Regions from separate parts of the Halomonas sp. TH-94 genome, predicted to be linked through region 1. Evidence: predicted binding sites of a transcription regulator. Region 1 holds the regulator's gene; the other holds the start of a gene.
What was found. The regulator sigma-54, encoded in region 1, starts transcription at its own class of promoters, with help from an activator protein. The targets are predictions, from matches to a motif close to TGGCACNNNNNTTGCTNT.
Positions count from the first base shown of each region.

Region 1 (14,626 bases):
ATCTCGGTCACGCGCTCCTGAACGCTGGCATCGGAAACACCTTCCCAGGCCAGCAACGCCTCGAGACGAGTCTCGAAATCGCCGTCACGAGTGGAAAGTCGAGCTATATCGACGGATTCAGCCAGGGTTCCGCTCATGTTCGCATTCGCCTCCAAGTAAAAGTGATCCTGCATGGCGCCGCTCAGGTCGCAGGGAGCTCCACTGCCGAACGGCGCTGCTCCACGGCTTGGGCGAGCCGAGCGATCAGCGGCTTGAGGCGCTCGTGCTTCATGGTCATCGCCGCCTTGTTGACCACCAGACGGGTACTGATCGAGGCGATGAGTTCACGCGGTGACATGCCGTTGGCACGCAGCGTATTGCCCGTGTCGACGATGTCGACGATTTCATCGGCCAGATTCATCAGCGGCGCCAGTTCCATCGCGCCGTAGAGCTTGATGACCTCGGCCTGGATGCCCTGCTCGGCGTAGTAGCGACGCGCCACGTTGACGAACTTGGTCGCCACCCGGCGCCGAGCCCGTGCCGCCACGGCGCCATCGAGGCCGGCAGTCATCAATTTGCACTTGGCGATCTCAAGGTCGAGCGGCTCGTAAAGCCCTTCGGCGCCATGCTCGAGCAGCACGTCCTTGCCCGCCACACCGAGATCGGCGGCCCCCATCTGCACGTAGGTGGGCACGTCGGTGGCGCGTATGATCACCAGCTTTACATCATCGAGGTTGGTATCGAACAGCAGCTTGCGGCTCTTGCCCAGATCCTCGACCGGCACGATACCGGCAGCCGCCAGCAGCGGCAGGGTCTCGTCGAGAATACGGCCCTTCGACAGGGCCAGAATCAGTTGCTTGCTCATGGTCTCGCCTATGGTCAAAGCCGGACGGTGCCTCGCTCCACTTCAGCCGGGAATGCGGCGGATCCGAGCGCCCAGCAGCTGCAGCTTCTCTTCGATGCACTCGTAGCCACGGTCGATATGGTAGATCCGGTCTACCAGGGTCTCCCCTTCCGCCATCATCGCCGCGATCACCAGAGACGCCGAGGCGCGCAGGTCGGTCGCCATCACCGGGGCCCCGGAAAGATGCTCGACGCCGGTAATGACCGCCGTATTGCCCTCGAGCGCGATCTTGGCTCCCATGCGGTTCAATTCCTGAACGTGCATGAAGCGGTTCTCGAAGATCGTTTCGACCACCCGAGAGGTACCGTCCGCGACGGCATTGAGCGCCACGAACTGGGCCTGCATATCGGTCGGAAAACCCGGGTAGGGTGCGGTGCGAATGTTGACCGGCCGCGGACGCCGGCCCTCCATGTCGAGCTCGATCCAGCCATCGCCGACGACGATCTTGGCGCCGACCTCTTCCAGCTTGGCCAGTACCGACTCGAGAATGTCGGCACGCGTGTTGCGCACCTTCACTCGCCCCCGGGAAAGCGCAGCGGCAACCAGGAAGGTACCGGTCTCGATGCGGTCGGGCATGACGTCATGGTAGGCCGCGTGAAGTCGTTCGACGCCTTCGATAATGATGTTGTTGCTGCCGTGACCGCGAATCTTGGCGCCCATCTTGATCAGACATTCGGCAAGATCGACCACCTCGGGCTCGCGCGCCGCATTCTCGAGGACCGTGGTACCTTCGGCCAGGGTGGCGGCCATCAGCAGATTCTCGGTGCCGGTCACGGTGACGGTATCGAAGAAGATGGTGGCTCCCTTGAGCCGCCCATCGACACGGGCACGAATATAGCCGCCCTCGACGCGGATCTCCGCCCCCATGGCTTCGAGGCCGCGAATGTGGAGATCCACCGGCCGGGAGCCGATGGCACAACCTCCGGGAAGCGAGACGTCGGCATGGCCAAAATGCGCCAGCAGCGGCCCCAGCACCAGGATCGAGGCGCGCATCTTCTTCACCAGCTCGTAGGGAGCATGGCAATCGCGCACCTGGGAGCCGTCGAGCTGGATGCTCATCTTCTCACCCATGACCGGCTCGACCCCCATGCGCCCTAACAGCTCGAGCGTGGTGGTGATGTCCTGAAGATGCGGTAGATTGCCGATTGTCACCGGCTCATCAGCCAGCAATGTGGCACACAGGATAGGCAGCGCCGCGTTCTTGGCACCGCTGGCCCAGACTTCGCCATCGACGGGCCCGTTACCGGTAATGATCAACTTGTCCATGAATTTCGACCGTCAGGCGCCGTGGCGTGGTGAAGACACATTCTCCGGCGCGCCGACCCACTGCGCTGGCGTGTAGGTCTTGATGCTCACGGCATGTACGGCGCCGCTGGCGATCTCATCGGTAAGTGCTCCGTAGATCAGCTGTTGACGCTTGACCGCAGAGAGACCCTCGAAGACCTCTCCCACGGCAATGACCTGAAAGTTGCAGCCTTCGCCCTGGATGTGGAACTCGCAATTCTCGAGGCGTGCCTCGAGCAGTGCCTTGACGTCACTGGGTTGCATGAAAAGGGGAACTCCTGTGGCACGAGTGGAGCGGCTCGCCTCTCGAGGCGCAGCCGGGAACAAGAATCCCTACATGGTAAAGAAAAGCATCGCGATTGGCGATGCCGGAGGGATGCGGCGACTCAGCCCAAGCCCTCGCCGACGAGCGGCAGGAGCGTATCGAGACCTGCAACCTGGGTCAGCCGGGCCAGCGGTGCGGAAAGCCTGACCTCGCCTATCTCGACGCCGGCCTTGCGCGCCTGACGCGTCCATTCGAGCATTATGCTCACCGCGGCACTGCTGACACGCTCAACGCCGCTCAGGTCGAGCATGATGCTACTATCGGCCGGCTGCTCGACGATCCACTTCGTACCCGCCTCGGCCAGCGGCGCTGCAATGTCGAAATCGACTGCACCCTTCACGACCAGCCCTGACGGGCCGGCCTCGAGTTCGATGCCGCCACGCTGGAGCAAGAGGGTCATGCATCTCCACCCTGCTCCAGCTCCTCGACGGCGATTTCCGGCGCCCAGCCGGCGATCACCGCATCGTAATCGCGACCGTGGTCACGCATGGCCTGGTCGAACTGGTTGCGGAAGGTCAGGCCCAGATTGATACCGTTGACGATCACATTGACCACCTTCCATTGATCGTCGCTCAGGCGCAGCGTGTAGCTCACCGGGTAGACGGTACCATCCATCGCCACCACTTCCATGGCCACTGCGGCCTGGTCCTCGTGGCGCGGCGGGCGCTGGGTGTCCAGGACTCTGAGCTCGCGATAGTCGAAGGTCACCAGCCCCTTGGTATAGGTATCGATCAACGTCTGACGAAAGACATTGGCAAAGCGCGAGCGCTGCTGAGGCGTGGCGTTCTGGAAGTAACGCCCCATCACGCTGGCGCCGATATAGCGAAAGTCGGCAATGTCGTCGAGGTTGGAATCCACCAGCGCCTTGAGCTCATCCGGGTTGTTGGCGTAGTAGTCCTTGCGACCCTCGATCTGCCCCATCAGCTCGTCGACGCTGTCGCGGATGACCTGCTCGGGACCGCGTTCCGGGGCAGCTGCCGCCGCCAGGCTGGCCAGCATCAGGCAAAGACCCAGAAAAGCACGACGAAACAGGGCGAGGGGAAGTGTCATCTGACTCATGGATCGACCTCGAATGAGAATGAAGGGTGGCTTGAGGGAATACTGCCGCTGAGCTTGGCTTTCCTCAATCGCTGACCATATTGGACACGAACTGCTGGATGAGTTCTTCCAGCACGAGTGCAGATTGAGTGTCACGAATAGTATCTCCATCGGCGAGCATGTCCGGATCGCCGCCGACGGTAAGTCCGATGTACTGCTCACCCAGCAACCCTGCCGTCAGAATGGCTGCGGTGGTATCGCGCGCCAGGCGACCCTCGAGCTCGGCATCGAGCTCGAGGATCACGCGAGCGTCGTACCACTCGGGGTCCAGCTCGATGGCGGTGACTCGCCCCACCGTCACACCGGACATGGTGACTCGAGCCCGCGGCTTGAGGCTGCCGATGTTGGCGAAATTGGCTTCGAGCCGAAAGGTATCGCCCGGCATGCTGAACGTCAGACCGCTGACCCGCAGCCCCAGAAACAGCATCCCCAGGACCCCGGCCAGCATGAACAGACCGACCCCCAGCTCCATTGTCTTGCTGCGCTTCATCCTGCTTCTCCATCGCGCGATAGACGCCGTTCAAACATCATGAAAACCCTCCGAACATGACCGCAGTGAGAACGAAATCGAGGCCCAGCACCGCCAGTGACGAGTAGACTACCGTACGCGTCGTGGCACGTGAGATACCCTCCGAGGTCGGTATCAGATCATAGCCCTGGAACACCGCGATCCATGTCACCACCAGGGCGAACACCATGCTCTTGATCATGCCGTTGCCCACATCGCCAATGAAAGCGACGCTGGACTGCATGTTGCCCCAGTACGAACCTTCGAACACCCCTAGCCACTCGACGCCCACCAGGTAACCGCCGTAGATTCCGACCACGCTGAAACCGATGGTCAACAGCGGTAGTGCCACGAAGCCGGCCCACAGCCTGGGCGCCACTATCCGACGCAGCGGGTCGACGCCGATCATCTCCATGCTGGTGAGCTGCTCGGTGGCCTTCATCAAGCCTATTTCGGCGGTCAGTGCCGAGCCGGCACGTCCGGCGAACAGCAGTGCCGCCACCACCGGCGACAGTTCTCGCAGCAGCGACAGCGCCACCATCTGGCCCAGCGCCTGCTCGGCGCCGAAATCGACCAGAATCGTATAGCCCTGAAGCGCCAGCACCATGCCGATGAACAGCCCCGATACCATGACGATGGCGAGCGACAGCACTCCGACGAAGTGCATTTGCCGCAGCCACAAATACCAACCCTCGCGAGAAGGCACGCCGAAGGCCGACTGCGCGAGGAACAGGGTCGAGCGACCCAGCGCCTCGAGCACGTCGCAGCCGCGGCGACCGAGACTCAGAACGCGCTGGATCACTGCAGACCCTCCTGATTGAGGATATCGTCGAAATACTCGGGCGCAGGGTAGTGAAAGGGGACGGGACCGTCAGGTTCACCGTGCACGAACTGACTTACGCGAGGATCGTCGTCGACATCGAGACCCTCCGGGGTGCCGTGCGCCATTACCTGGCCATCGGCGATGACATAGACATAGTCGGCAATGGAGAGCGTCTCCTGAATGTCATGGGAAACCACGATGGAGGTCAGCCCGAGCGCCTGATTGAGCTTCTTGATCAGCTGAACCAGCACCCCCTTGGAGATAGGATCCTGCCCCACGAACGGTTCGTCATACAGTACCAGATCAGGGTCCAGCGCAATGGCACGTGCCAGTGCCACGCGACGGGCCATACCGCCCGAGAGCTCTGCCGGCATCAGCTCACGCGCTCCGCGCAGGCCGACGGCCTGGAGCTTCATCAGTGTCAGGTCGCGAACCATCGCATCCGGCAGCTCGGTGTGAACCCGTAGCGGGAATGCCACGTTCTCGAACACGCTGAGATCGGAAAACAGTGCGCCACTCTGGAACAGCATGCCCATGCGGCGGCGAAGCGTGAACAGCGCCTTGCGCGACAGCGCGTGCACATCGTGGCCATCGATCAGCACCCGCCCGACGTCGGGCGTCAGCTGACCGCCGATCAGCTTCAGCAGCGTCGTCTTGCCGGTCCCGCTGGGCCCCATGATGGCGGTGATCTTGCCGCGAGGTATCTGCAGCTCTACGCCTGCGAATATGGACTTTTCACCGCGCGAAAAGTGCAGACCCTTCACCTCGACGAGGGGGGAATCGCTCATGCTGCAAGGTCCAAGAAAAAATTATCGAACATCGTATCCTAACCATGCCTCCCGGCGCCAGCCCGGGCCGCCCAGGCGCTTGCGCCCAGGCCACCGAAGACGTCTAATGTGCCACTTCATTTTCATGGCGAGACCCTTCACCATGCTGCTCCCTGTGATAGCGATCGCTCTGGGCCTTGCCGTGCTCGTGTGGAGCGCCGACCGCTTCGTCAATGCCGCTGCCGCCACGGCAAGCCGCACCGGAATGAGCGCCATGCTGGTGGGGATGACCGTGGTGGCGCTCGGCACCTCGGCACCCGAGATGGTGGTGGCCGTCTTTGCCGCGCTGGATGGCTTGCCCAACCTGGCCACGGGCAATGCACTGGGCTCCAATATTGCCAATATCGGCCTGGTACTTGGCCTGACGGCGCTGGTCAGGCCGATTCCGATCCGCTTCTCGCTGGTGCGCCGAGAACTACCGCTACTGCTTGGCGCCACGGGCCTGGCCGGCTACGCACTGGCAAACGGCATACTGGGCCGCTTCGACGCCCTGTTCCTGGCCCTGCTACTGGTTTTCAGTCTGTGGTGGCTACTGCGTGCCGACACACCCGACGCCCCTGCCGACGATGCCATTCCCGATATGACGCTGAAACGCGCCCTGGTGTGGCTGGCCTTCACCCTGGTGCTGCTCGCACTCAGCTCGCGCTCGCTGGTATGGGGTGCCAGCGAGCTGGCCCGCGGCCTGGGCATCAGCGAGCTGATCATCGGCCTCACCGTGGTTGCGATAGGCACCAGCCTGCCGGAACTCGCAGCCTGTATCGCCAGTGCCATCAAGCGGCATCACGACCTGGCCGTGGGTAACGTGATTGGCTCGAACCTGTTCAACCTGCTCGCCGTGCTGCCGATCCCCGGCTTGTTGGCACCGGGCCCGATCGACCCTGCCGCCGCCAGCCGCGACTTTCCCATCATGCTGCTGCTGACGCTGGGAATGGGCATGGTGTTGTTGTGGTTCCGGCACGGCCAACTCGGGCGACTACCCGGCGCACTCTTCCTGGGCGTCTACCTGGTCTACCTGACGTGGCTGGCCGCCGCTGCCAGCGGTGCCACTTGAGTGATTCCCCACAAAGGACAACAATCACCGACATGACCATCGATGCCACTACGCCACCTTCACCCGCCGCCCCGTCCGAAGGGGAGTCCAGCCTGCGTGCCAGCGCTCGGCGCACCCTGCTGATCGAGGAGCAGGCCGTCGCCAGCCTGGCCGGGCGCCTCGACAGCCACTTCGATCATGCCTGCGAGCTGATGCTCGCCTGCAAGGGGCGCGTGGTGGTGACCGGCATGGGCAAATCGGGCCATATCGCCGGCAAGATCGCCGCCACCCTGGCCAGCACCGGCACCCCGGCATTCTTCGTGCATCCCGGCGAAGCAAGTCACGGCGACCTGGGGATGATCACTCCGGGGGACGTGGTTCTGGCGCTGTCCAACTCCGGCGAAACGGCGGAGGTCACCGCCCTGCTGCCGCTGCTCAAGCGCATCGGCACACCGCTGATCAGCATGACCGGCCGCCCCGGCTCGACGCTGGCTCGCCACGCCGATGCCCATCTCGATGCCGGCGTCGAACGAGAAGCCTGCCCGCTGGACCTAGCACCCACCGCCTCGACCACGGCAGCCCTGGCGCTGGGCGATGCGCTGGCGGTGGCACTGCTCGAAGCGCGTGGTTTCACCGCCGAGGACTTCGCCTTGTCGCATCCGGGTGGCAGCCTCGGCAAACGACTGCTGCTACGTGTTTGCGACCTGATGCACCAGGGCGAGCGACTGCCCCGCGTGCCGCTCGGCAGCCCCCTGCGCGACGCTCTGCTCGAAATCACACGCCAGGGTCTCGGATTTACCTGCGTCGTCGACGAGCAAGACTGCCTGATCGGTGTCTATACCGATGGTGACCTGCGTCGCACTCTCGACCAGTATCAAGATTTGAGCCGATTGACGGTGGATGACGTCATGACCCGTCCCGGCAAGCGAATTGCGCCCGGGGTGCTGGCTGCCGAGGCGGTCCGCATGATGGAAGACAACCGAATCACGGCGCTCGCCGTGGTCGATGACGAAGGCCACCCGGTTGGCGCACTGCACATGCACGACCTGCTGCGAAGCGGCGTGATCTGACTTCACTCTGACAAGGAGAGCTCATGGCCCTGGCCATCACCACCCTCGATCCACGCCTTCTCGACCGGCTGCGCAAGATCCGCCTGCTGGCACTGGACGTCGATGGCGTACTTACCGACGGCCGTCTTTACTTCCAGGCCGACGGTATCGAGATCAAGGCGTTTCACACTCAGGACGGCCTGGGCCTGAAACTCCTGCGCCGCGCCGGCCTGCAGGTGGCCTTCATCACCGGGCGTGAATCGCCCATGGTCAGTCATCGCGCAGCCGCTCTGGGCATCGACCATGTCTTCCAGGGCTGTGAGGACAAGCTCGTCGTGCTGCGCGAGCTCTGCGCTCGCAAGGGAATCGAACTCGAACAGGTCGCCTATTGTGGCGACGATCTTCCCGATCTGGCGCCCATTCAGCGTGCCGGCATCGGCATTACCGTACCCGGCGCACCGTCCTACATCCGCGCCCTCGCCGACCACGTCACCGAGCGCAGCGGCGGCCATGGCGCGGTACGCGAGATTTGCGACCTGCTGCTGGAAGCGCAAGGGCATCGCGACGCCCTGATCGACACCTACCTCCACGGCAAGCGTTGAGACCGGCGTCGATGCTACGTCGCCTGCCGCGCCCCTCGTTTCGCCTCTGGCTGCTGCTGTTGCTGTTGGCGCTGGGCAGCCTGATCGCCTGGCTTGACCCATGGCAGGTGCCTACGCCCGGCCCGGTACCCACCGACGACGCCGGAGAACCTGACTATTTCCTGGAACAGGCCCGGCTGACTCGCTTCGATATCGATGGCCAGGCCCATCAGCGCCTGGAGAGTCCCAGGCTGGTGCATACGCCGCACGACGACGTGACCCGCGCCGTGACGCCGGTGGCTCATCTGATCGATCGAGAAGGCCGTCTCTGGGTCGCCAGCGGCCGGGAAGGCCGACTCGGCCCGGGCGGCAACCCCCTTACGCTGACCGGCGACGCCCGCCTGTTCGCTCCGGAGGAGCGCTGGCAGCTCGACACCGAGGTGCTGCATTTCGACGCCAATGTCGGTCATGCCTGGAGCGACACACCCGCCCTGCTGCAGCAGCCGCCACAGCATATGCGCGGCGAACGTTTCGACGCCTGGATCCATGACAACCGGGCGCGATTGACAGACAATGTGCGCGGCTACCACCCCCCGGAAGGCGCTCAGCCGGGACAGGCCGACCCCGTCACCCTGGAGGAACTCACGCCATGAAGCGATGCAAGCTTCCGACGCCCCGCATGCTGCTCAGCCTGGCATTGATCGGCCTGGCATTGAGCCCTGCCGCGAGCATGGCCCAACAGCGCGACGCCGATCAGCCTATCCAGATAGAAGCCGATCGGCTCGATCTCGACGATATCGCCGGCACGGCGATCTATACCGGCGAGGTCGACATCCGCCAGGGCACCATGCGTCTTACCGGCGACCGCGTCGAGCTCCGGCGCAATGCGGCCGGCGAGCTTTCCCGTGCCACGGCTCACGGCGAACGTGCCTATATCGAACAGCAGCCGGACCCGGAGCAGCCAGTGGTACGCGGCTGGGGGCGCACGATCATCTATCACGTGGCCGAGCGACGCGTCGAACTGATCGACCGCGCCGAACTGCACCAGGCTGGCGATACCTTCGACGGTGGCTATCTGGAGTACTTCCTCGACCGTCGCGTGGTCCAGGCCCGCGCCGAGAGCGAAGGTGTCGAGGGACGCCAGCGTATCCGCATGACCCTGCAGCCGGAGCGCTGAGATGGCGATGAAGACTCTGCATGCTCGGCACCTGGCCAAGAGCTACAAGCGTCGCCGCGTGGTACATGACATCAGCCTCTCCATCGAGCAGGGCTCCATCGTGGGGCTGCTCGGCCCCAACGGCGCCGGCAAGACCACCTCGTTCTACATGATCGTGGGGCTGGTGAGAGCGGATGCGGGTAATGTCTGTATCGACAAGCTCGACCTGTCGCGCAGCGCCATGCACGAACGCGCTCGGGCCGGGATCGGCTACCTCCCCCAGGAGGCCTCGATCTTTCGCAAGCTGTCGGTGGCCGACAACATCATGGCCATCCTCGAAACCCGCAAGGATCTGGATCGCCGGGGCCGTCAGCAGCGCCTAGAACAGCTGCTCGAAGACTTTCACGTCACCCATATTCGCGACAACCTCGGGATGAGCCTGTCCGGCGGTGAGAGAAGGCGCGTGGAGATAGCCCGAGCCCTGGCGACCGAGCCGGCCTTCATCCTGCTCGATGAACCCTTCGCCGGCGTCGACCCCATTTCGGTCGGCGAGATCAAGGGCATCATTCGCCAGCTCAAGGCACGCGACATCGGCGTCCTGATCACCGATCACAACGTGCGCGAAACGCTGGATATCTGCGACTCCGCCTACATCGTGGGAGATGGCCAGATCATCGCCGAAGGTAACGCCGAAGCCATTCTGGCCAACCGTCGCGTGCGCGAAGTCTACCTCGGTGAAGATTTCCGCCTATAACGCAACTCTCTGTTACATGCAAGCATGAAAGCACTATTAACACATTCTCGTCAGACATGATTGCAATAAATGGCATGCTTATTGCAATCATCGCTATTGCAACTCGCCGCACGCCAGTCTAGGGTAGAGTCTTTCCGGCAAATGAGCCCTTATCCTCATGGCCATGAAAGCATCATTGCAACTCCGCGTCGGCACTCAGCTGACCATGACACCCCAACTGCAGCAGGCCATTGCGCTGCTGCAGCTCTCTACGCTGGACCTGCGTCAGGAGATCCAGCAAGCACTTGAATCCAACCCCATGCTGGAGCTCGACGAGGGCTTCGGCGAGCAAGCCGTCAGCGAACCCCAGAGCGACGACTGGGCCGATGAAATCCCCAGTGAGCTGTCCACCGACAGCGATTGGGAGGATACCTACCCTGACCACGGTGCGAGCTCCGGCAGCGGTACCGGCGAAGGGCCCGATTTCGAGCGCCAGGCCTCCGGGCAGACACTGGCCGGGCATCTGATCTGGCAGCTGGCCATGATCGACCTGAGCGAGCGCCAGCGCCAGATCGCCGAGAGCCTGATCGATGCCGTGGACGGCACGGGCTATCTGGCACAGCCGCTGGAGGAAATCCGTGATGGCTTGCGCCGCCAGGGTCTTGAGGGGCTGCCCACTCGCGAAGTCGAGCAGGTGCTGCTACGTCTGCAGCAATTCGAACCCACCGGCATTTTCGCCCGTGATCTGCGCGAGTGCCTGATGCTGCAACTCGCCACCCTGCCCGACCACACCCCCCTGCTGCCCCAGGCTCGGCGCCTGGTGCGCCAGTTCCTCGAAGCGCTTGCCGCCGATGACCGGCGCCTGCTGAAGCGGCGCCTGGGCCTGGATGACGACGCTCTCGACGAGGCCATCGCCCTGGTGCGCTCGCTCGACCCTCGCCCGGGCAGTGCCTTCGCCGAAGTCGGCAGCAACTACATCACTCCGGACCTGGTCGCCTACCATGACGAATCCGGCTGGCGGGTGGAACTCAATGCCGAAGCCCTGCCGCGGCTCCGCATACAGCCCGACTACGCCGCGCTGGTACGCCGGGCCGACAAGAGTCAGGACAACCAGTTTCTCAAGGATCACCTGCAGGAAGCCCGCTGGCTGATGAAGAGCCTGGCCAGTCGCAACGACACCCTGCTGCGCGTCGGGCGCGAGATAATGGCACGCCAGATCGATTTTCTCGAACAGGGCGAAGAAGCCATGAAACCGCTGGTCCTGGCGGATATCGCCCAGACCGTGGAGATGCATGAATCGACCATATCGCGGGTGACCACCCAGAAGTTCATCCACACCCCGCGCGGCGTGTTCGAACTGAAGTTCTTCTTCTCCAGCCACGTCGGCGGCAATGGTGAGGGCGACGCCCATTCCAGTACCGCCATCCGGGCCCGCATTCGAAAATTGATCGCCGACGAGACACCACGAAAACCGCTATCCGACAGTCGACTGGTAGATCTGTTGGCCGAAGACGGTATTCAGGTGGCACGCCGTACCGTGGCCAAGTATCGTGAAGCCTTGGGGATCCCCTCTTCAAGTGAGCGCAAGCGTTTTCGCTGATGACGACGTGGCGCGTTGACGCCGGACAAGAGCATTGATCGGAGGGGGTTTGCACGGTGCCAAAAAGGGTTACAATCAAATCACCATTCGAAGGACGAAGGAGCTTGTCATGCAAGTCAACATTACCGGCCATCATGTTGAACTGACCGATGCACTGCGTGACTACGTGAGCGAGAAGCTGAGCCGCGTCCAACGGCACTACGACAATATCACCAACGTACAAGTTACTCTCTCGATCGAGAAAGAGCGTCAGCAGGCCGCCTGTACGCTGCACGCCGCCGGCGCCGATCTGCATGCCGAAGCCTCCGATACCGACATGTACGCCGCCATTGATGCCCTGACCGACAAGCTCGACCGCCAGCTGGTCAAGCACAAGGAAAAGGCCCAGGCCCGCGCCCAAGGCGCCGGCATTCGCTGAGTCGTCATGACACTTGAAAACATACTGCCTCCGGAGCGTGCGCTGTTCGACGTTCCAGGGGGCAGCAAGAAGAGGGTGCTGGAGTTCTTCAGCACCTTCATTGCGCAAAACACCCCGAGCCTCGATAGCCAGGAGGTTTTCGGCAGACTGATCGGCCGTGAGCGGCTGGGCAGCACCGGGATCGGCAACGGCGTGGCCATACCGCATGCCCGAAGCCCCCATTGCCACAGTCCGGTTGCCGCCTTCCTCAAGCTGGCCGAGCCCATCGACTTCGATGCCATTGACGGAGAACCGGTCGATCTCGTCTTCGTCCTGCTGGTCCCCGAGGAAGCCGACGACACTCACCTCTCATTGCTGAGCCAGGTGGCCAGCGTGATGAACGACACCGAAACCCGCACGCTGTTGCGGCGGTGCGAGAGCCAGCGCGAACTCCACGAGCGCCTCATAAACGCCATTCGACGACAGTCTTCGGCCTGACCCGCCCGCGTTGCCGTTCGGCCAGCCCCTGATCAGGAGAAATACATGCAGCTTGTGATCATCAGTGGCCGATCGGGCTCCGGTAAATCGATCGCACTGCAAGCACTCGAAGACATTGGCTACTATGCCATCGACAACCTGCCAGCCATGCTGCTAGGTTCGCTGGTCGACGAACTGCGAAACTCGCCCACGGTTCAATCCTCGATCGCCGTCAGCATCGATGCACGCAATCTCCCTCACGCCCTGGAGCGCTTTCCCAGGCTGTTGGAAGAGCTTCGCGCCAACAAGGTCGACTGTCAGATCGTCTATCTGACTACCGATGCCCGGATCCTGATCGAACGCTATTCCGCCACTCGCCGCCGCCATCCCTTGACCCGCCACAGGGACATGACGCTGAACGAGGCCATTGAGACGGAAGACGCCACGCTGAGCGACATTCGCAACCTCGCCGATCTGATTATCGACACGTCGCGGCTATCGGTACACGACCTGCGTGGCCGAATCACCGAACAGGTGGCCAGTCATCACGCCGATCAGCTGACATTGACGGTGGAGTCGTTCGGCTTCAAGGGCGGCGTGCCACTCGACGCCGACATCGTCTTCGACGCCCGCTGTCTGCCCAACCCCTACTGGGATCCACGCCTGCGCTCGGCCACCGGACGGGAGCCGAGCATCGTGGAATTCCTCGAACAGTACCCGCTGGTCGGGCAGATGCTGGATGACATCGTTGCCTGGGTAGAGCGCTGGCTGCCGGCCTATCGCGACACCCATCGCAGCTACCTTACCGTCGCCATCGGCTGCACCGGGGGCCAGCACCGCTCGGTATATCTGGCCGAGCGGCTCGCCAAGCATCTCGCCAAGCAACAGCCGGATGTGCGTCTACGTCATCGGGAGCTGGGCATTCACACACCGGTCGCTGCCTCGCAGGAGCCGACCGCAGAGCCGTCCGAAAGCAAGGAAGCCTGAGCGTGCCCAGCCGCAAGCTGACTCTGACCAACAAGCGCGGACTGCATGCGCGCGCTGCCACCAAGCTGGTACAGCGCTGCCAGCCCTTCGATGCGCACGTGCTCGTGAGTCGAGGCGCCCAGCAGGCCGATGCCGGCAATATCATGGCCCTGCTGATGCTGGGTGCCCCTTGCGGCACCGAACTGGAGATCAGCGCCGAGGGGATCGATGCGGAAGCGGTGCTCGAAGCCATCGAGGCGCTATTCGAGGCCCGCTTCGATGAAGATACTTAGGGCGCAATGTCTGCGCTCGGCCATGCATCGCCGAAGCCCGCCTCGCATTACGCCTTCCTGAACAACAAGCCAAGCTGCGCTTCAACTGCCGGCGACGGTCATCTCATCGATCAACCAGCTGCCGGTATGGATGCTGCCACGGGTGTCGATGTCGCTTCCTACCGCCAGCAGGCCCCTGAACATCGCCTCGAGGTTGCCGGCGATGGTGAATTCCTCCACCGGGTACTTGATCTCACCATTCTCGACCCAGAAGCCCGCCGCGCCGCGTGAGTAGTCTCCGGTCACACCATTCACCCCTTGCCCCATCAGCTCGGTGACCAGCACCCCGCTACCCATGCGTGAGAGCAGCGCCTCTCGAGACTCCAGCGGCGCGCTGATGCGCAGGTTGCGAGCCCCGCCGGCATTGCCGGTGGTCTGCAAGCCGAGGCGGCGAGCACTGTAGGCAGAGAGCATGTAGCTGGCCAGACGACCATCCTCGATGAAGACATTGTCGCGGGTTTGCACGCCATCGTTGTCGAAGGGAGAACTTGCCATGGCGCCACGCTCCATGGGCCGCTCGCCGAGCGTGAACCAGTCGGGAAACAGCGTCTCCCCCA
Region 1 is NZ_JBYCKL010000034.1:23,120-37,745, forward strand. It holds gene hisD (histidinol dehydrogenase) at 1-137, opposite strand, end outside; gene hisG (ATP phosphoribosyltransferase) at 182-844, opposite strand; gene murA (UDP-N-acetylglucosamine 1-carboxyvinyltransferase) at 887-2,149, opposite strand; gene AC2VNO_RS05835 (BolA family protein) at 2,162-2,431, opposite strand; gene AC2VNO_RS05840 (STAS domain-containing protein) at 2,554-2,892, opposite strand; gene AC2VNO_RS05845 (MlaC/ttg2D family ABC transporter substrate-binding protein) at 2,889-3,551, opposite strand; gene mlaD (outer membrane lipid asymmetry maintenance protein MlaD) at 3,616-4,080, opposite strand; gene mlaE (lipid asymmetry maintenance ABC transporter permease subunit MlaE) at 4,118-4,900, opposite strand; gene AC2VNO_RS05860 (ATP-binding cassette domain-containing protein) at 4,897-5,709, opposite strand; gene AC2VNO_RS05865 (calcium/sodium antiporter) at 5,816-6,799, shown strand; gene AC2VNO_RS05870 (KpsF/GutQ family sugar-phosphate isomerase) at 6,832-7,848, shown strand; gene AC2VNO_RS05875 (KdsC family phosphatase) at 7,872-8,429, shown strand; gene lptC (LPS export ABC transporter periplasmic protein LptC) at 8,441-9,061, shown strand; gene lptA (lipopolysaccharide transport periplasmic protein LptA) at 9,058-9,585, shown strand; gene lptB (LPS export ABC transporter ATP-binding protein) at 9,593-10,318, shown strand; gene AC2VNO_RS05895 (RNA polymerase factor sigma-54) at 10,476-11,897, shown strand; gene hpf (ribosome hibernation-promoting factor, HPF/YfiA family) at 12,007-12,315, shown strand; gene ptsN (PTS IIA-like nitrogen regulatory protein PtsN) at 12,322-12,792, shown strand; gene rapZ (RNase adapter RapZ) at 12,838-13,758, shown strand; gene AC2VNO_RS05915 (HPr family phosphocarrier protein) at 13,761-14,030, shown strand; gene pmbA (metalloprotease PmbA) at 14,112-14,626, opposite strand, start outside.

Region 2 (14,626 bases), on a different contig from region 1:
TCGATGGTCGAGGCTACCGTCTCCTGGCTGGTGGATAATAAGGGTATCAGCCGGCGCACCGCTGCCTGGGGTACCGGCATCGTGCTGTGGCTGGTCAGTACCCTGGCGATGCTGTCGTTCAACCTGGGGGCCGACTGGACCCTTGCCGGTCGCCACTTCTTCGATTGGTTGGACTACCTGACCTCGCGCTGGATGATGCCGCTGGGCGGTCTGGGCATGGCGCTATTGGCCGGTTTCGTGCTGAAGAGCGAAATATTCCGTGAGGAGCTGGGGCTGGCGCCGCACTGGCATGCCCTGTGGCTATTCATGGTGCGCTACGTCAGCCCACTGGGCATCCTGGTGATCTTCGTCGATGCGCTGGGCATTGCGCGGCTGGAATTCGGTGTGCACTGGCCGTGGCTGCTGGGCGTGCTGGCGCTGGTCACGGTGATGGGGGAGCTGCTGAGCCCGAGGCTGCGCCGTACACTGGCCAGTTGAGCGACAGGCTTGCCCCTGCCGGGGCAAGCCGCTAATGTCGGCCGGGTTTGACAGGTCTTCTTGTTCGAGATTATCGGATGATCCCAGCTAAGTTTTGCGCTTCCGGCCCGGCGACGTCTCGCATTCTACGAGGTGCAGTGGCCCTTCTGGTGTTGCTCTTGATGACCGGCTGCGCCGGTCGCGGTGGGGCGCAGGGCGAGCGCGTGTCAGTCCCGGCGGGCTGGAGCGGCGAGCAGGGCCAGGCGTCGTTCTATGCCGACCGGTACCACGGTCGCCAGACCGCCAGCGGCGAACGCCACGATCGCAACGCGCTCACCGCTGCCCATCGCAGCCTGCCGTTCGGTACCCGGGTGCGGGTGACCCGGCTCGACAACGGTCGAGAAACGGTAGTGCGGATCAACGACCGCGGCCCCTTCGTACGCGGCAGGGTCATCGACCTCTCGCGCCGCGCCGCCGAAGAGCTCGACATGATCGGGCCGGGTGTCGTCGGCGTGCGTATTTCGCCCGAATGAAAACCCAGGGCCTGGCCGGCAGATGTCTACGTCTGTCAGCCATGCGACAATGGCGCCATCGCTAACCTCGAGCGTCCGCCATGTCTTCCCCACGCAGCGATTCCATTGCCGAATTACAGCGTCTGCCCCGTGGCCGCCCGCGTCGCAGTTGGCTAACGCGTAGCTTCCGCTTGCAGGTGATGCTGCTGGTCGGCGTGCTGCTCGCCGCCATGCTGCTGGCCCAGGGCGCCTATCTCAATCATCGCAAGGGCGAGATCATCAGCCACCAGATGGGGGAACGTGCGCTGGCGGTGGCTCAGAGCGTGGCCAGCATCCCCGAACTGATCGCTGCCTTCGACGACCCCGACCCCAGCGCCACCATTCAACCCATTGCCGAGCGCATTCGCCGCGAAACGGGAGCGCGCTACGTGGTGGTGGGCAACACCGACAGCCTGCGCTATTCGCATCCATTACCGGAGCGGCTGGGCAAGCCCATGGTGGGCGGTGACAACGACCGTGCCCTGTTGCACGGCGAATCCTACGTCTCCGAGGCCACCGGTTCGCTGGGTGAGGCAATGCGCGGCAAGACGCCGGTGTTCGATGCCGACGGCAATATCATCGGCATCGTCTCGGTCGGCTTCATGCTCGACCGGGTGGCCATGGACGTGATCGAGCACACCAGCCTGGGTTGGTGGCTGGTGGCGCTGATGATCGTGTCCGGCTTTGCCGGTGCCTATCTGCTCTCACGCCACCTGAAGAGGGTGATACTCGGCCTCGAACCCTACGAGATCGCCCGGCTGGCAATGGAGAAGGAGGCCATCCTGCAGTCGATTCACGAAGGCATCCTGGCGGTGAACCACGAGGGCCAGATCACGCTGGTCAATCAACAGGCTCGCCGCTTCCTCGGGCTGCCCGCCGACGAAGAGGTCCTGGGCCGACCCATCCAGGAGGTGGTGCCCAACTCGCGGCTGTTCGAAGTGCTAGAGCGCGGTGAGCGTCAGTTCGATCAGGAGATGTGGCTCGGCGATCATCCGGTCGTGGTCAACCGCGTGCCGATTCTGGACGCCGGAGAGATCGAGGGCGCTGTGGCCACCTTCCGCAGCCGGCGCGAGATCGTCGAGCTTTCCGATGCGTTGAGTGCGGCGAGTCGCGACGTCGACATGCTGCGGGCTCAGGCTCACGAATACTCCAACAAGCTCTATACCATTTCGGGGCTGCTCCAGCTCGATCGCATCGACGATGCGTTGGCGTTGATTCACCAGGAGAGCGAGCGGCAGCAGGCGCAAATGACCTTCCTGATGAAACACGTGGCCGACCCGGTCGTCAGCGGCACGCTGATGGGCAAGCTGACCCGTGCCCGGGAGCTCAACGTCAATCTCGAGATCGATGAGCAGAGCTCGCTCTCCACGCCGCTGACCTTCACCGGCCAGGAAGTGGTGATGACGATACTCGGAAACTTGATCGACAATGCCTGTCATGCCGTGCGGCTTCACGGCGAGAGCGGGCAGGTGAGGCTGTTCTTCACCGACCTCGGCGAGCAGCTGCTGATCGAAGTGGAGGACAACGGCCCCGGTGTCCCGCCCGAACACGTCGAGGCGATCTTCACCGAGGGATTTTCCACCAAGCCGGGCAAGCATCGCGGTATCGGTTTGGCGCTAGTGAGTCGTCTGTGCCGCGAGCATGGCGGCGCCGTCACGCTGGAAGAGAGCGAACTCGGCGGCGCCTGCTTCACGGTGGTACTCGACCGCTCACTGTGCCGAACGGCAGAGCCGCTCGCAGCCGGGAAATGATAACGACAAGAGCGACACGCCATGGGGGAAGAGATGCACGAAGCAGGCAGCACGCCTGAGGAGTACGGTCTGTTGATCGTCGAGGACGATTTTCGGATCGCCGAGATTCATCGCGCCTTCATCGAACAGAGCCAGGGCTTTCGCGTCGTCGGGATGGCGCGCAGTGGAGCCGAGGCCCATGAGCTGATGGCATGCCATGCCGACGAGGTTCAACTGGTCCTGCTCGATGCCTATCTGCCTGATGTCGAAGGCTTGGAGCTGCTGTGGGCGCTGCGCCGTGAGCATGTGCATGTCGATATCGTCATGATCACTGCCGCGCGCGAGGTGGATACCATTTCCGAGGCCCTGCGCGGCGGCATATTCGATTATCTGATCAAGCCCGTCGAGGCGCTGCGCATGACGCAGATGCTGTCCCGCTTTCGGCGTGAGCGCCAAGCGTTGTCGGCGCGCCATGAGCTCAATCAGGAGGAGCTCGACCGGGTGCTGTCCCGCCTGCGACCCGAAGGCGGCGCCGTCAGCGGCGCGCGCAGCCTGCCCAAGGGTATCGATCGCCTGACGCTGCGCACCGTGGTGGCGGCGCTGGAAAGTGCCGGCCACCCTCTTGCGGCCATGGACGTGGCGCGCGCCATGGGCGCGAGCCGCTCGACGGCACGACGCTACCTGGAATTTCTGGTATCGGTTCAGGTGGTTGGGGCCGAACTGGGCTACGGTGATGTAGGGAGACCTGAACGGCGCTATCGCCTCATGGGCGATGCGGCGGCGTGGTGCGAAGAGGGGTGAGCATTTCACCCCGTCCGTGAGCAAAATGAACAAAATGCGCACAACGAACAATTTATCGTTTATGCCCATAAACTTGCCGCTTCGTATCCAGCTCTTCTAACGTTCCTCTTGTACGTGGGCGCGAGACCCACCGTCACAACAAGATACACTCCAGGAGAACGCCATGAGTGCCAAGCAACACCTCTCACGTTTCAGCGCCATCGTGCTGCCGCTCGCCGCGGTTGTAGGCATGACCGGCGCTGCCCAGGCCGACGATTGGGCGCCGACGCGCAACATCGAATTCATCGCTCCGGCGAACCCGGGCGGCGGCTGGGATACCCTGGTCCGCACCACATCGCGGGTGATCCAGGAAGAGGGACTGGCCGAGCGCAGTTTCGGTGCCATCAACGTGCCTGGCGGCGGCGGTGCGGTGGCCTGGGCGCAGATCGCCCGCGACAGCGGTAACCCGCACAAGCTGTTCGCCACCAGCCCGCCCATCATCCTGGTTCCGCTTGCCGGTGCGTCTCGCTACGACCACACACACTTCACGCCCGTGGCCCGACTGATCACCGACTATTCGATCGTGCTGGTGCGCAACGACTCTCCCTACGAAGACCTGCCGTCGCTGCTCGAGGCCATGGAGCAGAATCCCGGCCTCAGCGTCGGCGGCGGTAGTGCGCCTGGCTCCATGGATCATATTTCCATGGCGGGCCTGGCGGCCGCGGCGGGCCTGAACGCAGCGGACGTCAACTACATCCCGTTCTCGGGCGGTGGCGAGGCCATGACCAGCCTGATGGGCGGTCACGTCGAGGCGGTGATCACCGGCGCCGGTGAGGCCTCGGGTCAGCTTGGCGAAAACAGCCAGATCCGTGCACTGGGCGTTTCCGCGCCCGAGCGTCTGGGCGGTGCTCTGGAGAGCGTTCCGACCTATCAGGAGCAGGATATCGATTACACCTTCGATATCTGGCGCGGCGTGATGGGGGCTCCGGACATGCCTGAAGAGGCAGTGGCCTACTATGAGGATCTTTTCGCTCAGATGCTCGAAACCGACGGCTGGCAGCAGGCTCGCGAGCAGCTGGGCTGGATCGATGCCTATCAGACCAGCGAAGAGTTCGGTGCTTTCCTCGATGAGCAGAAAGAGCAGTTCAGCACCATTCTGGGTGACCTCGGCCTGCTGGGCGAATAAGCCGCAACACCTGTTCGCTTCCCGCTACCCGGGCCCGGACCTCGCTTTGCGTGGTCCGGGCATACTCGAACGCCACACTTGGGCGCTGCCCGCTCGGCGGTAGCCCGGGACCGAATCCCATGACACGACTCAACTCCAACCAGATCATTGCGCTGTTACTGGCGCTGCTGGCGGTGGGCTATCTGGCCATGGCCTGGCAGATTCCCTCCTTTCCGTTGCCGCGCCCGATCGATTCCGACCTTTTCCCCAAGGTGCTGGGCTTCACGCTGCTTGGGCTTGCGGTCCTGCTGTTCCTGGAAAAACCCAAGGCCAAGGATGTACCGGAAGCGCTCGACCCCGAGGAGCAGCAGCAGCCCTTGCTGCTACGGCCGTGGTCACGCGTGGTGGTCACGGCCGTTACCCTGGCGGTGTATGCCCTCTTGCTGGTACCGGTGGGTTTCGTGTTGACCTCAGTCGCCCTGGTTTATGGGCTGGCTGCCTACTACGGCTATCGTCGCCACTGGATCAACCTGGCCACCGCGCTGGGCGTGGTGTTGGCGCTGTACTTGACCATGACACGGGTCATGGGCGTTTACCTACCCACCGGCGTGCTGCCGATCTGACTGGCCGGAGAGCGAGCCCATGGAAGCCTTCAACAATCTGATGTACGGCTTCAGCATCGCGCTGGAGCCGATCAATCTCTTCTACGTCTTCGCCGGTGTCTTTGCCGGTACCGTGATCGGCATGCTGCCGGGGCTGGGGCCGATCAGCGCCCTGGCGCTGATGATTCCGCTGACCTTCGGCATGGATCCGTCGTCGGGTCTGATACTGATGGCCGGCGTTTATTACGGCGCCATCTTCGGCGGTTCGACCTCGTCGATCCTGCTGAACGCCCCCGGGGTGGCGGGTACGGTGGCCACCTCCTTCGACGGCTATCCAATGGCCAAGCAGGGGCAGGCCGGCAAGGCGTTGGCCATTGCCGCCTACGCCTCGTTCATCGGCGGCACCGTTTCGATCATTTTCCTGATGCTGGTGGCGCCGCTGCTCGGGCGGGTGGCCGTGAGCTTCGGTCCGGCAGAATATTTCTCGCTGATGGTGCTTGGCCTGACTGCGGTGGTGTCGCTGTCGGACAAGTCGCTGGTCAAGGGGCTGATAGCCGCCGTGGTGGGGGTGATGATCTCGATCATGGGCATCGACCTGCAGACCGGCACTGAGCGCTTCACCTTCGGTACCGTTCACCTGCTCGACGGCATCGAGTTCCTTGTCGTGGCGCTGGGCATCTTCGCTCTGGCCGAGGTGTTCTACATGCTGCTCAAGGGTGGCGGCGGCAAGGAGCAGCCACGCAATGCCATCGGCTCGCTCAAGCTGTCGAAGTCGGAAGTGAAGGAGATCGCGGCACCCATCGGCCGCAGTTCGATCCTGGGCTTCTTCACCGGTGTGCTGCCGGGGGCCGGCGCCACCATCGGCTCCTTCCTGGGCTACAGCATGGAGAAGCGTCTGGCCAAGGATGGGGATACCTTCGGCAAGGGCAACATCAAGGGCGTGGCGGCCCCCGAGTCGGCCAACAACGCGGCTTGTACCGGCTCCTTCGTGCCACTGCTGACCCTGGGGGTGCCAGGCTCCGGCTCCACCGCGGTGCTGCTCGGCGCGCTGCTGGTCATGGGGGTATCGCCGGGTCCGGCAATGCTGGTGGATCGCCCCGACGTCTTCTGGGGCGTGGTGGCGAGCATGTACTTGGGCAACATCTTCCTGCTGGTGCTCAACCTGCCGCTGATACCGTTGATTGCCAAGATCCTCGACATGCCGCGACCGCTGTTGCTGTCGTTGATCCTGATCTTCTGCATGATCGGCGTGTACGGCATGAGCTTCAGCGTCTTCGACCTGTTGCTGCTGCTGGGTTTCGGCCTGCTGGGTCTGGGAATGCGGCTGTTCGGCTTCCCGGCGGCACCGCTCATTCTGGCGCTCATTCTCGGCGCGATCATGGAAGAGTCGATGCGTCGTGCGCTGCAGATCTCGGGTGGCGACTGGTCGATCTTCATCGACAAGCCCATCTCCATGTGGCTGCTGATCATTGCGGCACTGTCGCTGACACTGCCGCTGGTCAAGCCCGTCTTGAAGATGGCCAAGGCACGCCGCTGATCCCATTGGGTTCAGTGAATACGCAGGGGCGTCGAGGAATCGGCGCCCCTGCTGCGTTTGGGGACCTGTGCACTGGCATGGTGCGCATTGCTGGTGCAGGCGGTAGATCGCGGCGCATGAGCGCATGCCGGTTGTGCACAGATGAGGTGCGTAGAGGGAGTGTCGGCCTAGTATTACTCAATCTACTTTGTTGTTTGGCAATGGATTTCCAATGAATGTTGCATGCTGGCGCGGGGCTTGCAAAGACAGGGAGCCTAGAGCTGCACTGCCAATGTCGGCAGTGCATGACCTGCACAACAAGTCCCTCCCAGAGGAGGGCGCAAGGAGGTTCGAGTGAACGCTTCCCGTCGCATCATGCCTTTCCCGCTTCGTCCCCTGTCTTCACCGCTTCGCTCCGGGGCCGCCGCGCTGCTGTCAGCGATTGCCCTTGGCGCCGCCAGCCAGGCGCTGGCCCAGGAGGACCCCATCAAGGTGGGCATCCTGCATTCGCTCTCCGGCACCATGGCCATCAGTGAGTCGACGCTGAAAGACACCGTGGAAATGCTCATCGCCCAGCAGAACGAGCAGGGCGGTCTGCTCGGCCGTCAGCTCGAGGCGGTGGTGGTCGATCCGGCTTCGAACTGGCCGTTGTTCGCCGAGCGGGCGCGTGAACTGCTCGAACAACACCAGGTGGACGTGGTGTTCGGCAACTGGACGTCGGTGTCGCGCAAGGCGGTGCTGCCGGTCTTCGAGGAGCTCAATGGTCTGTTGTTCTACCCCGTGCAGTACGAGGGTGAAGAGTCCTCCGAGAATGTTTTCTACACCGGAGCGGCACCCAACCAGCAGGCGATACCGGCCGTCGAGTATCTGATCAACGAGGTGGGCGTGGAGCGCTTCGCCCTGCTCGGCACCGACTACGTCTATCCGCGTACCACCAACCGCATCCTCGAAGCCTTCCTCAAGGAGGAGCACGGCGTCGCCGATGAGGACATCTTGATCAACTACACGCCGTTCGGTCACTCCGACTGGCAGAACATCGTCGCCGAGGTGCGCCGCTTCGGCAGCGAGGGCAAGAAGACGGCGGTGGTTTCGACCATCAACGGCGATGCCAACGTGCCGTTCTATCGTGAACTGGCCAACCAGGGCATCGACGCCGCCGACATCCCGGTCATCGCTTTCTCGGTGGGCGAGCAGGAGCTCTCCGGTATCGACACCGGCCCCCTGGTCGGCCACCTGGCGGCCTGGAACTACTTCATGAGCGTGGACACCGACGCCAACTACGACTTCATCGACGCCTGGATCGACTGGACCGGCGACGAAGAGGCGGTGACCAACGACCCCATGGAAGCGCATTACATCGGCTTCAACATGTGGGCCGAGGCGGTGCGCAAGGCGGGTACCACAGAGGTCGACGCGGTCAAGGACGCCATCATCGGCGTGACCGTGCCCAACCTGACCGGCGGCTTTGCAGCGATGATGCCCAACCATCACATCACCAAGCCGGTGCTGATCGGTGAGGTGCAGGACAACGGCCAGTTCGACATCGTGTGGCAAACGCCTTCCACCGTGGCCGGCGACGCCTGGTCCGATTTCCTGCCGGGCTCGCGTGATCTGATGGCCGACTGGCAGGCGCCGATGCGTTGCGGCAACTTCAACGTGGCCACCGGCCGCTGCGGCGGCAGCACGGCCGCCGAAGAAGCCGAAGCGGCTCTGGCCGAGTAACGCCCCATCCCCCGCTGCCCAACGGCAGTGGGGGAGCACGCCTTCTCTACCGATTCCGAGGAACGCTCCGATGAGATATCCCCCCATGCTTGGGCCAGCGTCGGCCGGGGTGAGGGTCGGCACCGCTGCCGCCGGGAATGAACGAGCCTCCGAGACCCGTGGTTCGTGGCTGTTGGTACTCCTCCTGGCTCTCGCGCTGGCGCTCGGCCTGACACAGGCCGCTCCCGCCATGGCGCAGAGCGAGCCGAATGGCGACGACGAAGTGGCCACCGAACTGCTCGAGGCGCTGGATGTCGCCTCCTTTCCCGCCAAGGGCGAGGCCATCGAGGCCATCGTGCTGAGCGAAGACCCACGCGCCCGCGACTGGCTCCAGGCACTGCTCGACGGTCGCCTTCAGCGCACCGATGAAGGCCGTTTCGTGGTGGTGCTCGACAATACCGGCCGCGAGTGGCCGGTACAGGATGCCTTGAGCGGCGAGCCGCTGGGTGAGATGTCGCGTCGCGATCTTGACCGTATCGGCATCAACAACGCGCTGCGCAACCAGCTGCGCAGCGCCATTGCCGTGGTCGACCTCTACTCGTCTGATCTTGCTCTGCGTCGTGCCTCGGCCGAACGCCTGCTTGGCGAGGTCGATGCCGACCTGGCCGAACCTCTGGCTGCCGTGATCGAGGAAGAGCCGGATGCCCGGGTGCGTGAGCGCCTGATGCAAGCACTTGCCATCCATCGTCTTGAGCAGGGCGAGATCGAGGCGATAGCCGACCTGCGCGGTAGCTTGCACCCCCGCGTGCGAGTGGCCCTCAACCGCGCCGTCAACGGCGCCGATCCGCTCGTGGCCGACGCCGCCCGCGAGGCGTTGAACAGCGTCGAGCAGATGCTCAAGGTCAACCGCGCCGTGGAGACCCTCTACTTCGGCCTGTCGCTGGGCTCGGTGCTGGTGCTGGCCGCCATCGGCCTGGCCATTACTTTTGGCGTGATGGGCGTGATCAACATGGCCCACGGCGAGCTGATCATGCTCGGCGCCTACACCACCTGGGCCATGCAGCAGCTGCTGCCCGGTCAGCCGGGGTTGGCGCTGATTCTGGCGATTCCCGCCGGTTTCATGGTGGCGGCGTTGGCCGGTGTCGCCATCGAACGCGGTGTCATTCAGTTCCTCAAGGGGCGTCCGCTGGAGACGCTGCTGGCCACTTTCGGTATCAGCCTGATCCTGCAGCAGCTGGTACGCACCGCCATCTCGCCGCTCAACCGGACCGTGATCACCCCGGAGTGGATGAGTGGTTCGATCGCCATCAACGATGCGCTGTCGCTGACGCTCAACCGTATGTACGTGCTCGGCTTCGCCCTGGTGGTGTTCGCTTCGCTGATGCTGATCATGCGCCGTACCCGGCTTGGCCTGGAGGTGCGGGCGGTGACTCAGAACCGCGCCATGGCGCGTTCCATGGGTATCCGCGCCACCCGGGTCGACATCATGACCTTCGCCCTGGGCTCCGGGGTGGCGGGGCTGGCCGGCGTCGCACTTTCACAGCTCACCAATGTGGGACCCAACCTGGGACAGAACTACATCATCGACTCCTTCATGGTGGTGGTGTTCGGCGGAGTGGGCAACCTGTGGGGCACCCTGGTCGCGGGTCTCTCACTCGGGGTGATCAATCAGGTGCTTGAGCCCTGGGCCGGTGCCGTGATGGCCAAGATCATCGTGCTGGTGTTCATCATCCTGTTCATTCAGAAGCGCCCCCGCGGACTCTTTCCGCAGAAGGGCCGGGCGGCGGAGGGCTGATCCATGGATTCTTCTCGACTCTGGTTATTGCGCCCCTTCGGCGAACGCTCGACGCTGATCTTTCTCGGCGTGCTGCTGGCAGCCATGACTCTGGTGACGCTGCTGCATGTGGCAGTGCCGCCTGGGCATCCGCTCTATGTCAGCGCTTATACCGTTAACTTGTTCGGCAAGTACCTGAGCTATGCCTTGCTGGCGGTGGCGGTGGACCTGGTGTGGGGCTATCTGGGGATTCTCAGCCTCGGCCACGGCGCCTTCTTTGCGCTGGGCGGCTATGCCATGGGCATGTACCTGATGCGCCAGATCGGCGACCGTGGCGTCTACGGCCATCCGGTGCTGCCCGACTTCATGGTGTTCCTCAACTGGGACAGCCTGCCATGGTACTGGCTGGGCTTCGACATGGCCTGGTTCGCTTTTCTGATGGTACTGCTGGTACCGGGAGCGCTGGCGCTGGTGTTCGGCTTTCTGGCGTTCCGTTCACGAGTCACCGGGGTGTATCTCTCGATCATCACCCAGGCGCTGACGTTTGCCCTGATGCTGGCTTTCTTCCGCAACGAGATGGGTTTCGGCGGCAACAACGGGTTGACCGACTTCCGCGAGATCCTCGGCTTCAACCTGCGCAGCAGCGACACCCGGCTGGGCTTGTTCCTGGCTACCGGCGTAGCGCTGGCGCTGAGCTACGTGCTTTGCCGGGCAATCGTGACGAGCAAGCTGGGTCGGGTGTGCGTGGCGACCCGTGACGCCGAGGCACGCACGCGCTTTCTCGGCTATCGGGTCGAGCGCTTCCAGCTGTTCGTGTTCGTGGTGTCGGCCATGCTGGCAGGGCTGGCCGGGGCGCTCTATGTGCCCCAGGTCGGCATCATCAATCCCAGCGAATTCTCGCCGCTGTTCTCCATCGAGATCGTGCTGTGGGTGGCCCTCGGCGGTCGTGCCACGCTCTATGGGGCGGTGATCGGCGCCATTCTGGTCAACTACGCGAAGACCGTGTTCACCGGGGCGATGCCGGATGCCTGGCTGTTCGCCCTGGGCGGGCTGTTCGTGCTGGTCACCGTGTTCCTGCCCAAGGGTGTGGCGGGGCTTTTGGCACTGCGGCTGAGACGACGGCGCAACGCTGACGGTTCCCCCTCAGTCAAGGAGGCAGCGGCATGAGTATTCTGCGTTCCCTGGCGCACCGCGACCGGGTCTTCGACTTTCTGGTGCCGGCATCGTCACCCGTCGATGTGCGCCATGGCCCGATCCTCTATCTCGAGGATGTGACCGTGAGCTTCGACGGCTTCAAGGCAATCAATAATCTCAACCTGACCATCGACGATGGCGAGCTGCGCTGCATCATCGGACCCAACGGCGCCGGCAAGACCACCATGATGGATATCATCACCGGCAAGACCCGCCCGGATACCGGCTCGGTGTGGTTCGGCAGTCGTCACGACCTGCTGAGCATGAACGAGCCTGAGATCGCCAGTCTGGGCATCGGCCGCAAGTTTCAGAAACCCACGGTGTTCGAGGCGCTGACGGTGTTCGAGAACCTTGAGCTGGCAATGGCCGCCGACAAGCGCATCCTGCCCACGCTTACGGCGCGTATGACCGGTGAGATCCGCGAGCGTATCGAGGAAGTACTGGTCACTATCGGCCTGGCCGAACTGCGTGGCCGCCCGGCCGGCATTCTTTCCCATGGCCAGAAACAGTGGCTGGAGATCGGCATGCTGCTGATGCAGCGGCCGCGTCTGCTGCTGGTGGACGAGCCGGTGGCAGGCATGACCGAGCAGGAGATGGAGCGTACCGCCGAACTGCTCACCGGACTTGCCGGTAAGCAGTCGGTGGTGGTGGTGGAGCATGACATGGGCTTCGTGCGCTCCATCGCACGCAAGGTGACGGTGCTGCACCAGGGCAGCGTACTGGCGGAAGGCAGCATGGATCAGGTCGCCAGCGACCCGCGGGTGGTCGAGGTCTATCTGGGTGCCGAAGCCGAGGAGGAGACGGTCTGATGCTCATGGTAGATAAGCTCAACCAGTACTACGGCGAGAGCCATACCCTGTGGGATCTGGATCTCGACGTGCCTGCAGGCCAGTGTACCTGCGTGATGGGGCGCAACGGCGTAGGCAAGACCACGCTGATGAAGGCCGTCATGGGGGAGGTGAAGGTGGCTGCCGGCAGCATCCGCTTTGCCGACGACGTGGAACTCACCAAGCGGCGTGTCGAGGATCGCTCTCGCCTGGGGATCGGCTACGTACCCCAGGGGCGGCAGATCTTCCCGCTGCTTACCGTGGAGGAGAATCTGCGCACCGGCCTGGCGGCCCGCGGTGACGGTCGTCGCAGCATACCGGAACGAATATTCGAGCTCTTCCCGGTACTCGAGGAGATGAAGCATCGCCGCGGCGGCGATCTTTCCGGTGGGCAACAGCAGCAGCTTGCCATCGGCAGGGCGTTGGTGATCGAGCCGCGGCTGCTGATTCTCGATGAGCCCGGAGAGGGTATCCAGCCCAATATCGTGACCCTGATCGGCGAGGTGATTCGCAAACTGATTGCGGAAGACGGACTCACCGTGCTGCTGGTGGAGCAAAAGCTCCCCTTCGCACGCAAGTATGCCGACCGCTTCGTGATCATGGATCGGGGCCGGCCGGTGGCCAAGGGCGAGATTGGCCAGCTCTCCGATGCGCTGATCAAGGAGCATCTGACCGTCTAGTCAGCATGCCTTGCCGACCGCCTGCACCATGATGATGAGCGGGCGGTTTCGGCGCACCGACTAGGTGCATATCGAGCCGAGGGTTGCACCAGGATGAGCCGGCAGGCAATGCCACTCGCTCAGTGTTGAGCATATAACTTGCTGTTTCTCCATCATTAAAAAAAGGTCTCACCATTTTGGTACGGCCTTTGCTCAAAGCACTGGTAACCATGCCAGGCCACGAGTATTCCATGACCGCTTTTGAGACAGCTGCCCTTGCCAAGCCACTGACGGACTCCGGTCATCGCTTCGACGCCGGCCGTCGCTGGGCGGCGGCGCTCGAGCTCGGCTTCGGCTCCCGTGACGGCGCCACGCGCATGCTGCAGGCAAGGCACAGCGGTCCACTGCGGGTGCAGCGGCCCTTCTATCCGGAAGGCCGGGGCGGTGCCTGTCACGTCTACATGTTGCATCCACCAGGCGGCCTGGTGAGCGGCGATGCGTTGAGTATTTCGATTGGGGTCGGAACGGACGCCCATGCGCTGCTCACCACGCCCGCCGCCAACAAGCTCTATCGCGCCGACAGTCATGGCGTTGCCTGGTCCCAGCGTACCCAGCTGCGTGTGGCGCAGCATGGCGTTCTCGAGTGGCTGCCCCAGGAAACCATCGCCTTCGACGGTTCGCGGGGCGAGCAGGAAACGTTCATCGAGCTGGACGAAGGTGCGCGCTGCCTGGGCTGGGAAGTGCTGGCGCTGGGCCGTCCGGCGAGCCGGCTGCCTTATGTTTCAGGCCGAATCGATCAACGCTTTCGTTTGCTTCGTGGCGGCCGGCCGCTATGGCTGGAACGCCAGCCGCTCGACCCCGGGCATCCACGTTTTACCGGCCGCTGGGGGCAGGGCGGAGCCAGTGTGCAGGCCACCCTGTGGGCCGTGGGGCTTACCGACGAGGCCGTGGCCGTCGAGGCCCTGCGTGAGGCGATCACGGCGAGCCAGCGTTGGGCGGTGACCGTTCGCCATGGTGTTTTGCTGCTGCGTTACCTGGGCCATGAGCGCAACGAGGCCTGGGCGATCTGCCGGCAGGCCTGGGAGTGCCTCAGACCTCTGCTAATCGGCGTGCCTGCCCACCCACCCCGTATCTGGTTCACCTGACTCAATCAGGAGACACGCATGGAACTGACCCCGAGAGACAAGGACAAGCTGCTGCTGTTCTCGGCCGCTCAACTGGCCGAGCGGCGTCGCGCCCGTGGCCTCAAGCTCAACTATCCCGAAGCCGTGGCGCTGATCAGCTTCGAGATCATGGAAGGGGCCCGTGATGGCCGCAGCGTGGCTGAACTGATGAGCTACGGCCGCGAAATCCTCACTCGCGACGACGTGATGGAAGGGGTGCCGGAGATGGTCGGGGAGGTTCAGGTCGAGGCGACCTTCCCGGACGGTACCAAGCTGGTCACCGTTCATTCGCCGATAGTGTAAGGAGACGCCTGATGATACCCGGTGAGTACCAGTTGCAAGACGGCGAGATCGAGCTTTGCGCCGGACGCGAGCGGATCTCCGTCGAGGTCGCCAATACCGGCGACCGGCCGATTCAGGTTGGTTCCCATTACCACTTTGCCGAGACCAATCCGGCCCTGGTTTTCGACCGTGCCAGGGTCCGGGGCTTTCGTCTGGACGTGGCAGC
Region 2 is NZ_JBYCKL010000010.1:59,069-73,694, forward strand. It holds gene AC2VNO_RS01620 (sodium-dependent transporter) at 1-477, shown strand, start outside; gene AC2VNO_RS01625 (septal ring lytic transglycosylase RlpA family protein) at 615-989, shown strand; gene AC2VNO_RS01630 (ATP-binding protein) at 1,070-2,758, shown strand; gene AC2VNO_RS01635 (response regulator) at 2,780-3,538, shown strand; gene AC2VNO_RS01640 (Bug family tripartite tricarboxylate transporter substrate binding protein) at 3,702-4,703, shown strand; gene AC2VNO_RS01645 (tripartite tricarboxylate transporter TctB family protein) at 4,823-5,305, shown strand; gene AC2VNO_RS01650 (tripartite tricarboxylate transporter permease) at 5,325-6,821, shown strand; gene urtA (urea ABC transporter substrate-binding protein) at 7,176-8,522, shown strand; gene urtB (urea ABC transporter permease subunit UrtB) at 8,593-10,296, shown strand; gene urtC (urea ABC transporter permease subunit UrtC) at 10,300-11,442, shown strand; gene urtD (urea ABC transporter ATP-binding protein UrtD) at 11,439-12,278, shown strand; gene urtE (urea ABC transporter ATP-binding subunit UrtE) at 12,278-12,976, shown strand; gene AC2VNO_RS01680 (urease accessory protein UreD) at 13,207-14,100, shown strand; gene AC2VNO_RS01685 (urease subunit gamma) at 14,119-14,421, shown strand; gene AC2VNO_RS01690 (urease subunit beta) at 14,433-14,626, shown strand, end outside.
Region 2: a site for sigma-54 is predicted at 7,048-7,065, ahead of urtA (urea ABC transporter substrate-binding protein). Genes of this name have one in related genera too.